DNA from 3 places in the Mesorhizobium sp. IMUNJ 23033 genome. Region 3 is predicted to be linked to each of the others. Evidence: riboswitches for the same ligand, from Rfam matches in the RefSeq annotation. Region 3 holds a riboswitch; each other region holds the start of a gene.
The links. Region 3 has a riboswitch for cobalamin ahead of ACFX5Q_RS01650 (aromatic ring-hydroxylating dioxygenase subunit alpha). Riboswitches for the same ligand answer to the same signal wherever they lie in the genome.
Positions count from the first base shown of each region.

Region 1: another riboswitch for cobalamin. It lies ahead of ACFX5Q_RS04410 (DUF1636 family protein); the one in region 3 lies ahead of ACFX5Q_RS01650 (aromatic ring-hydroxylating dioxygenase subunit alpha).
Region 2: another riboswitch for cobalamin. It lies ahead of ACFX5Q_RS31855 (ABC transporter ATP-binding protein); the one in region 3 lies ahead of ACFX5Q_RS01650 (aromatic ring-hydroxylating dioxygenase subunit alpha).

Region 1 covers NZ_JBJACT010000002.1:232,058-235,341, reverse strand. Annotated here, with positions in the region: gene ACFX5Q_RS04420 (NADH-quinone oxidoreductase subunit A) at 1-119, opposite strand, end outside; gene ACFX5Q_RS04415 (winged helix-turn-helix domain-containing protein) at 454-1,653, shown strand; cobalamin riboswitch at 1,683-1,889, shown strand; gene ACFX5Q_RS04410 (DUF1636 family protein) at 1,928-2,356, shown strand; gene cobW (cobalamin biosynthesis protein CobW) at 2,359-3,284, shown strand, end outside.
Region 2 covers NZ_JBJACT010000045.1:17,159-20,442, reverse strand. Annotated here, with positions in the region: gene ACFX5Q_RS31860 (efflux RND transporter periplasmic adaptor subunit) at 1-771, opposite strand, end outside; cobalamin riboswitch at 1,152-1,361, shown strand; gene ACFX5Q_RS31855 (ABC transporter ATP-binding protein) at 1,549-2,331, shown strand; gene ACFX5Q_RS31850 (ABC transporter substrate-binding protein) at 2,363-3,284, shown strand, end outside.
Region 3 covers NZ_JBJACT010000001.1:330,729-334,012, reverse strand. Annotated here, with positions in the region: gene ACFX5Q_RS01655 (2Fe-2S iron-sulfur cluster-binding protein) at 1-536, opposite strand, end outside; gene ACFX5Q_RS01650 (aromatic ring-hydroxylating dioxygenase subunit alpha) at 556-1,803, opposite strand; cobalamin riboswitch at 1,917-2,119, opposite strand; gene ACFX5Q_RS01645 (DUF680 domain-containing protein) at 2,635-2,841, shown strand; gene ACFX5Q_RS01640 (DUF680 domain-containing protein) at 2,919-3,158, shown strand; gene ACFX5Q_RS01635 (ABC transporter ATP-binding protein) at 3,238-3,284, opposite strand, start outside.

The sequences.
Region 1 (3,284 bases), on a different contig from region 3:
TCCGGATCGGGGTTGCGGTAGGCCACCAGGAACGGCGCAATGATCAGCGCCAGGCCGACGACCAGCGCCACGCCGATGAAGAGGACTATGGGCAGGTACGAACTCAAAAGTGCGTTCATGCTGCGGCTTTCCGTTGGCGGTCGATCCACTTTGATTACAGCAACCAACCTTAATGCGGAAGCGTGACAGATTAACCGCTGAACCGTTTTAGGTGGCCTATGCTGCAACGCGGCGAGGGTTAGCGCAGCGCTTTCGGCGAAGCAAGTCAAACCTTGTTCAAAACGCGGTGCTGGACGGCATATCCCGGAAAACTGGTCCGATCCGCTCCTGTTTGATTTCCTTCACTTTTTACTCCACTTTTCTCTCCTGACATATATCCCGCCAAAACCCTGCTAGCATGACCCGGAATCATCGGTTTTTGCTTGGCTTGAACAGCATCAGGGCGACGTCTCTATGAAGGAAAAAATCTCGCTCGGCTTGGCCCGGCGCATCGCGCTCGCCGCACAGGGATTTACCGACCCGAGGCCGGGCGGCACACCGGACCGCCGCCACCTGGCCCGCGTGCTCGGCCGTACCGGCCTGCTGCAGATCGATTCCGTCAGCGCGGTGGTGCGCGCCCACTATATGCCGCTCTATTCGCGCCTTGGTTCCTACCCGCTTACCTTGCTCGACAATGCCGCCGTCACGCGCAAGCGCACGGTGTTCGAATATTGGGCGCATGAGGCTTCCTTCCTGCCGGTCGAGACATACCCGCTGATGCGCTGGCGCATGCAGCGCGCCGAGCAAGGTGACGAGATGTATCTGGGGCTCGCCAAATGGGGTCGCGAACACGCCGGCTATATCGAGGAGGTCTATCGCGAGGTCGTCGATCGCGGCCCGATCGCAGCATCGGCGCTCGAAGGCCAGAAAGGTTCGGGCGGCTGGTGGGGCTGGAGCCACGCCAAACACGCCTTCGAATGGCTGTTCTGGGCCGGCCGCATCACCACGGCGTCGCGGCGCGGCTTCGAACGGTTCTATGACCTGCCCGAACGCGTCCTGCCGCAGGCGATCCTCGACCTGCCGGTGCCGGCTGCCGAGGATGCGCACCGCGAATTGCTGCGCATGTCCGCCCGCGCCCATGGCGTCGCCACCGCCGGCGACCTGCGCGACTACTTTCGCCTCTCGCCAGCCGACATGAAGGGCCGCCTCGAGGAATTGGTCGAAACGGGCGAGCTGCTGCCGGTGCGTGTCGAGGGTTGGGACAAGCCGGCTTACATGCACAAGGACGCCCGTCTGCCGCGCCGGATCGAGGCGCGCGCCTTGCTGGCGCCGTTCGACCCGGTCGTCTTCGAACGGGCGCGGGCGGAAAGACTGTTCGATTTCCGCTACCGCATCGAGATCTACACGCCGGCCGAAAAGCGACAGTACGGCTATTACGTCCTGCCATTCCTGCTCGGCGACCGGATCGTGGCGCGCGTCGACCTCAAGGCCGACCGCCCCGCAAGCGTGCTGCGCGTCCACGCCGCCTATGCCGAAGCCTGCGCACCGCCAGAAACCGCTGCAGAACTCTTCGAGGAATTGAAGCAGATGCAAGGCTGGCTCGGCCTGGAGCGCATCGAGGTGACGCCCGCGGGCGACCTGGGTCCGGCGCTGGCCGACATTGCCGTGTCGTAGACGCGCGTTGACACGACTGTCCCTACAAGCCTAAATCCGCTGCAGACGGTCTCCTCTCGGCAAAGGGAGGAGCCAAGAGGGAATGCGGTGCGGGATCTGAAGATCTCAAATCCGCGGCTGTCCCCGCAACTGTAAGCGACGAGCCTCAGCCGAAAACCACTGGGATGTTCCCGGGAAGGCGGCACCGAGGCGATGACCCGCGAGCCAGGAGACCTGCCGTCTGTGACATAAAGAATCCGATCGCCTGGCGGGTTTTCCGGGCAAGGAGCCTGATTTGGAGCGCGACAGCAGTTTTCCGGCTGAGACAGCGGACATATCGTCCGGCGGGGACGATTCCCTGGCCGGCGTCACAATCATCGTCTGCGCCTCCTGCCGCGACGAAACCGGCTCCGACGCCCATCCCCGCGCCGGCGAACTGCTGGCGCAAGACGCGCGCCGTGCCGCTTCGGGCGAAAACCTCCGCATCCGCACCGTCGAGTGCCTCGGCAATTGCAAGCGCCGCCTCAGCGCCGCGATCCTGCGCGACGGCTGCTGGAGCTACGTCTTCGGCGACTTGACCACGACCAGCGGCGCCGACCTCGTCACCGGCGCAAAGCTCTTCGCCACCTCGACCGACGGCCTCATCCCCTGGCGCGGCCGCCCCGATTCCTTGAAGCGCGGCCTCGTCGCCCGCATCCCTCCCCTCGACATCCTGAAGGACTGACCATGACCGCTCCAGATTCGTCCACCAACCTCTCCCGTGTCCCCTGCACCGTCGTCACCGGCTTCCTCGGCGCCGGCAAGACGACGCTGATCCGCCATCTCCTGGAAAACGCCGGCGGCAAGCGGCTGGCCATCATCGTCAATGAGTTCGGCGATATCGGCATCGACGGCGAGATTTTGAAAGGCTGCGGCATCGACACCTGCCCGGAGGAAAACATCGTCGAGCTGGCCAATGGCTGTATCTGCTGCACCGTCGCCGACGATTTTGTCCCTGCACTGGACCAGATCCTGTCGCTGACGCCGAAGGTCGACCACATCCTGATCGAGACCTCCGGCCTTGCTCTCCCCAAGCCGCTGGTCCAGGCCTTCCAGTGGCCGACAGTCAAAAGTCGCGTCACGGTCGATGGCGTGATCGCCGTTGTCGATGGACCGGCACTGGCCGAAGGCCGCGTCGCCAACGACATGGACGCCCTGCAGGCGCAACGCGCTCAGGATGAGACGCTCGATCATGACGACCCGGTCGAAGAGGTGTTCGAGGATCAGATCGCCTGCGCCGACCTGATCATATTGTCAAAGAGCGATTTGATGGACGCCGCCGGCTCGGCCCGCGCCAACGCGATCATCAACGAACACTCCGCGCGCGCCGTGAAGATCGTGCCGACGTCGCAAGGCAAGGTCGACCCATCGGTGCTGCTCGGCCTCGGTCTTGCCGTCGAAGACGACATCGAGAACCGCAAATCCCATCATGACGGCGCATTCGACCACGAGCATGACGACTTCGACACGTTCATTGTCGACATTCCCTCGATCGCCAACCCCGACGAACTGGCCAAGCGTGTCGCCACCGCCGCCGAAGAGGAAAACGTATTGCGCGTGAAAGGCTTCGTCGAGGTCGGCGGCAAGCCGATGCGGCTTTTGCTGCAGGCCGT
Region 2 (3,284 bases), on a different contig from region 3:
GGCGCCGATTGTCGCGATCGCCGGATTGCTCAGCAGCGAGACCTTGATTTCAAGGGGACGCCTTGCATTTCCGCCGGTCGAGAAGGCTGCCTCGGCGATGGAGAAGACGGCGTCGCGGGCCGCTGGATCGGCGACCCGCGCCACCATCTGCCCGGCGTTGACGACTTGGCCCGCTTCGGCGCCGGTCGCGGTCACCATGCCATCGAAATCGGCATGCAACTCGGTATAGGCGAGCTGGTCCCTGGCCATCTCGAAGCCGATCCTTGCCGATTCAAGCTTGGCCTCGGCCGATCGCAGGCTCTTCAGCGTTGCATCGTGATTGGCCCTTGTTGCAAAGCCCTTGGCGAGAAGTGCCCCGATGCGGGCCTCGGCGGCACTGGCTTCGACCAGAACGGCCTCGGCGGCGGCGACGTCGGCCTTGGCGCTGGCGAGGCGGTTGCGATAGTCCTGGTCTTCGATGCGGGCGAGGACATCGCCCTTCTTCACCATCTGGCCGACCTCTGCTGAGCGCTGCACGAGCTTGCCGGACAGCCGGAAGCCAAGATCGCTTTCGCGCTGCGGCCGGATCTCGCCGATGGCGATGCGCTCGTCGGCCTGCGGGGCAGGCTTCACCGCCATGGCCCGGACAAGCTTGGCTTCGGGCACGTGCGGTTCGACCGCCGCGGCCTCGCCCTTTGCGCCATACCAGACGACTGCGGCGGCGCAGGCAAGTGCTGCCAAGGATGCGGCGACGAGACGATGCTTTCCGCGCCTGTTGTGCAAGAGTGTCATGTTGTCTCCTTACCCGATGTTGCGGCCTGCGCCGGGCAAGGGCGCGTTAGCCGAAGATCCCATTGGCCGGAGAAGAACCGGGGCGATCATTAAGTTTGATCCCAGGGACCGGCGCCCGTCTTGACCAGCACGATCCTATTCGCCTTTTCGGGCCCTGAAATCCCGATCGGGTTCTGAAAGTTTTCCGATGTTTTGGCGCCAGCCCCCCAAGACGCCGGGCCTGTCGATATGCCTGGACATCGAGGGAAAGAGGAAACGTCGGCCGCTGGTGTTGACAGCATATGGCAGCGCTTGTTACGTAATGTTATTACATATGCAGCCTACCGAAGGCGAACCGATGCCTGCAATCAAAAAACCATTGCGGCGCGATCAGGGGAAACCTACGGTAGAAAAATGATGGTCCCCGAGCCGAAAGGCGAGGGGTGAAAAGGGAACACGGTGAGACCCGCTTTCGGGTCGAGGCCGTGGCTGCCCCCGCAACTGTAAGCGGCGAGCAACATCCGCAAATGCCACTGGCCGGCAAGGCTGGGAAGGCAGGATGAAGCCGAGACCCGCGAGCCAGGAGACCTGCCATCAGCACGAGTTGACCGGACGGGGTGTGCCGGGAGGAGACGTAGCCATCGGTCTGTCGTCCGATCGGCCCAGCTTCCTTCCGTCGCCAGTTTTGGAAAGTGACGGAAATTTGGAAGCCTCCATCCATCGCATCATCGTGTGCCCGCTTTGCCGCGATTCAACCGGGCTGGCTCGCATCCCCGCTTCGAGGCCGGGGCTGAGCCGATGATGCTGCTCGAAGCCCGCGACGTGAGCGCGACGGCGAATGGCCGCCGCCTGGTGAATGGGGTAAGCCTGTCGGTTGCGTCAGGCGATCGCCTGGCCATCATCGGTCCCAACGGCGCCGGCAAGACCACGCTTTTGCGCATGCTGTGCGGCGCGCTGCAGCCAAGCACCGGCGAGATGCGTCTGTCGGGGCGCCGTCTCGACCGGATCACGCCGGCCGAGCGGGCGCTCAACATGGCGGTCGTCGGCCAGACCGACCAGCCAGATCCGCTGCTCGCCTTGATCGACTATGTCGAGCTTGGCCGCGTCCCGCATGCCGGCATGAGGCGCCTGCGCGAAGATCGCGACATCGTCGTCGACGCGCTGCGCCGGACGGGGCTGCTGCCGCTGCTCGGCCGCAGCATCGGCTCGCTCTCCGGCGGCGAGCGTCAGCGCGCGCAACTGGCTAGAGCCTTCGCCCAGGAGCCAAAGATACTGTTCCTCGACGAGCCGACCAACCATCTGGATCCGCGCGCCCGCGGCGAGCTGCTCGAACTGGTCGCCGGCTTCGGCATGTGCGTGGTCGCGGTGCTGCACGATCTCGCGCTGGTGGCGCCCTTCGCCACCCGGGTCGCGGTGATGAACGACGCCCGGCTGCATGCGCTGGCGCCGCCGCGCGAGGCGCTGACCCAGCAGCTCATCCGCGACGTGTTCGGCATAGATGTCTTCCGCCTGCGCCATCCGACCGAAGACCGCGAACTCACCGTCTTCGACGTTCCCAACCGCGCCGCCTCGCCATCCTGAACGGACATTTCCTCAACCAAGGAGCCACCTCGTGAAACGCCTCGCCCTCTCTCTTGCCTTTTCGCTCGTCGCTTCGGTGGCCTTTGCCTTCCCGGTCACCGTCGACAGCTGCGGCAAGAAGCTCTCCTTCGATGGGCCGCCGAAGCGCGCCGTCATCCATGATCTCAACATGGCCGAGATGGCCTTCGCGCTGAAGCTGCAGCCATCGATCGTCGGCCTGACCGGCATCACCGGCTGGTACAAGGTCGGTCCCGAATTCAAGGCCGAGCAAGGCTCGATCCCCGAACTGGCGCCAAAGTATCCGACGCTGGAGAACCTCGTTGCCGTCGAGCCCGATTTCTTTTTCGCCGGCTGGTACTACGGCATGAAGCCGGGCGGCGAGGTGACGCCCGACACGCTCGCCCCGCACGGCATCAAGACGCTGGTGCTGACCGAAAGCTGCGTCCATCTCGACAAGGACCGTCCCGCCGCCTCGATGGACCTGCTCTACGGCGACGTCGAAAAGCTGGGCAAGATCTTCGGTAAGGAGGCTGAGGCCGACAAGCTTGTTTCGGGCTGGAAGGCGCAACTGGCAGCGATCATCGCCAAGGTCGGCAGCACCAAGGGCACGCGGGTGTTCCTCTACGATTCCGGCGAGGACAAGCCGTTCACCGCCGGCAAGTTCGCCGTACCGAACGCCATGATCACCGCTGCCGGCGGCGACAACGTCATGGCCGACATGGAGATGAGCTGGGGCACGACGGATTGGGAGACGGTGGCGGCGCGCAATCCGCAATTCCTCATCCTGCTCGATTACCAGGATGGCGGCGGCTACAAGAAATTGCTCGACTTCCTGAAGGCGCATCCGGCGATGAAGGAGACCGACGCGGTCAAGAACGAGCGCTTTGTAGCACTGCGCTATGCCGAACTGACACCAGGACCCGCCAACATCGAGGCGATCGGCAAGATCGCCA
Region 3 (3,284 bases):
CTGCCCAGCAATTCGAGTTCCTTGCGGAAGATGATCTCTTCCGGCCGCCGGGCGCAGTTGACGAAGCCGACATCGGTCCATGGCGCGCAGTCGTTCAGCCAGCGCAGCATCGACATCATCGGCGTGACGCCGGAGCCGGCCGAGATGAACAGGTATTTCGCCGCCGGATGGCTGTGCAGCGAAAAGTCGCCCACCGGTCCATAGGCCTTGACGTGGGTGCCTGGCTTCAGATGATCGAACATCCAGCGCGTGCCGAGGCTGCCGGCCTGCGCCTTCACCGTCACCGCGATCGAAAACGGCCGCGACGGCGACGACGACAGCGTGTAGGTGCGCATCAGCGGGCCGCCGGCGGTTGGCAGTTCCAGCGTCACGAACTGGCCCGGCTTGTAGCGGAACCAGGTCTGGTTGTCGGAGCGGAAGGTGAAGGTCTTGACGTCGGGCGCCTCGTCGGCGACGCCGATCACCTCCAACACCTGCAGCCTGTCGTTCCAGGGCGCCATCTCGTCGAGGTGGCGGTAAAGCCCGAGGTCGGTCATCGCGTTCATCCCCCACCCCTCAGGCGACGCTGCGCAGCGCCGGCCGGCCGCCTTCGGCAAGGCGCGGGCCGATGAAGGCCGCGTACCATTCGACGAACTGGATGACGCCGCCCTCATGCAGTTCCGAATAGGGGCCGGGCTCATAAGCCGGCGACAGGATGCCGAAGGCATTTTCCTCGACAATGCGGCGGTCCTGATCGTTGGTTTCGGTCCAGACATGCGTGAGTTCTTCGAGGTTGTAGTCGACGCCTTCGACCGCATCCTTGTGGACCAGCCACTTCGTCGTCACCGCGGTCTCCGTGGCGCTGATCGGCAGCACGCGGAAGGTCACCGCGTGGTCGATGAGAATGTGGTTCCATGTCGTCGGGTAGTGATAGTGCATCAAGGTGCCGATCCGGTCGGCCGAGACTGTGTCGGACAGGTTCTTCGTCACTGCCCGCTTGCCGTTCATCGTATAGCTGACGGCATCGCGCAGCAGCGGCGCGCGGGTGGCGCGATATTGTCCGGCCGGGTCGATGCGGAACTTGCTAGGGAGGCCCGCCGCCTCGCATTTCGCCCAGTGCGCCAGCATTTCGGGGTCGCTGTCGGCGCCCTGCACACCGGTCACCGTCGGCGCTTCCGGGAAGGTCTTGCAGAGTTCGGGGTGGTTGCCGGCGCAGTGATAGCACTCGCGGTTGTTTTCCCAGACGAGCTTCCAGTTGCCCTTTTCGACGATGGTCGATTCGAAGGCGACCTTCGCCTCGCGCAGTCGGTGCGGCAGCAGATAGGGCTCGATCATGGCGCGCATCGGCGCGAAGTCGGCGGGCTCTTTTGCCAGGCAGATGAAGATGTAGCCGCCGACGCTTTCGCAAGCGACCGGCTTCAGGCTGAACTGGCTCTTGTCGAAACCATCGGCCATCTGCCGGGCGAACAAGAGCCGGCCGTCGAGTTCGTAGGTCCACTGGTGATAGGGGCAGACGAGCTTGGCAGCGGTGCCTTTCTCGGTGTTGCAGACGCGGCTGCCGCGATGGCGACAGGAATTGTGGAAGGCGTTGATCTTGCCTTGCTGGTCGCGCACCAGCACGACCGGATAGTCGCCGATCTGGGCGGTGATGAAGCTGCCGGGCTTCGGCAGTTCGCAGTCATGGCCTATGAACAGCCAGTCGCGATACCAGATCAGTTCCATGTCGAGCTTGAAGAAATCGGCGTCGGTGTAAAAGGGCTGTTCCAGCGAGTAGCCCTGCTTGCGGCTGTGCAGCAGCCTCAGCATGTCGTTGCGCGCATCCATGTCCTGTCCTCGTGTTCAAGGACTGAACTGGTGGTGATGGAGGAAAGATTAGCGGCAACCCGGCGCCAGGCCGGACATGCACCATCCACCTCTTGACCGCCCACCGCGATCAGTCGAGTCTAGAAATCTCGGGCTGGTTTCCGGGCTCTGGAGTGTCCTTGCGGACGGTCGCGACACCTTCCCAGGCTTGTGGCCCAGTGGTCTCCCGTTGCGACTTGAACTCCACCACCGTTGCGGGGGCAGCGCCGGGTTTTGACCGGCTTCCCAATTCTCCGCTTCGTCGTCACCAAGCGGCACCTGAGATGCCATGATCTAATCACGACGGCCGGTTCGGTGGCGGCATGAAAGCGACATCGTATCCATGCGGGCGCGACACGGAATGTGAATACCGCAGCCCATCTCCTAGGGAAGGCCGATCTCCCGCTTTTGCCGCACTTGGCGCCCGTCACGAATCGCCAGCCGATCGGGAGTTAGCCGGCGTCGAAAGGGTTAATAGTATCAAAAAGTGACTATTAGAGGATTCTGAAATCGAACCGAACGGTTCGTTTCTGTTGACGGTGCGTGCAGGACGGTGTGAACGCTGGCACTCCGACACTGTTGGTGATGCATAGGTGGCTTTTTGATAACCAATTGATAAAGTTGATAAAAAGCTTGGTGGTAGTAGGCTCTGGTACAATTTCAAGATGCAGAGTCATGGTCCAAGCGAAACAACTTCGTGATTGGAAACCGCCACCTGGCTTTCCCACATCGGGGCTGTCCGAACGACGCGATTTTCTTCCCAAGACACGCCGCTAGACGGACGAAAAAACTGAAAATACTGGAGTATAAAAAATGAAAAAGATTGTTCTCACTGCCGCCGCCCTTCTGGCCATTTCCGGCAGCGCCTTCGCTGGTAGCGACAATTATGGTTCCAACGGTGCGAACCAGCCTGCCGCCGCAGTCGACAGCTCGCATACCGCTTCGATCCAGAAGCCGGCCCATGCCGACAACCAGCCCGTCGTTCAGGGCAGCGACCGCAACCTTTTCGGCAACAACTAAACAGTCGATCCCAAGACGAGACGCAGAGCGGCGGTCAAGTCCGCCGCTCCGGGATCTGAAATCCAGGAGTGCCCAAAATGAAGAAGATTGTCCTTACCGCCGCCGCGCTTCTGATCGCCGCTGGCAGCGCCTATGCCAATAACGACAGTGTTGGTTCGAGTGCCGTCAACAAGCAGACGACCGCCAACATCGACACCACGCAGACCTCGTCGGTGCGCAACACCGAGTCGCCGGTCTACAAGCTGCTGAATTCGTCGGGCGACGTGCAAAAGTCAGCGCCCCAGGGCAGCGACCGCAACCTCTTCGGCAATCGCTAACCGCCGAAGTTGCTAGCAAACAAGAGCGGCGGGCCTGGCCCGCCGCTCTTGTTTTTATGCGATGCCGAATGGCCTGACGTTAGGCCGCCTTCACTTCCGGCGCGTGGAGCGAGAAGGAGTGGCCGT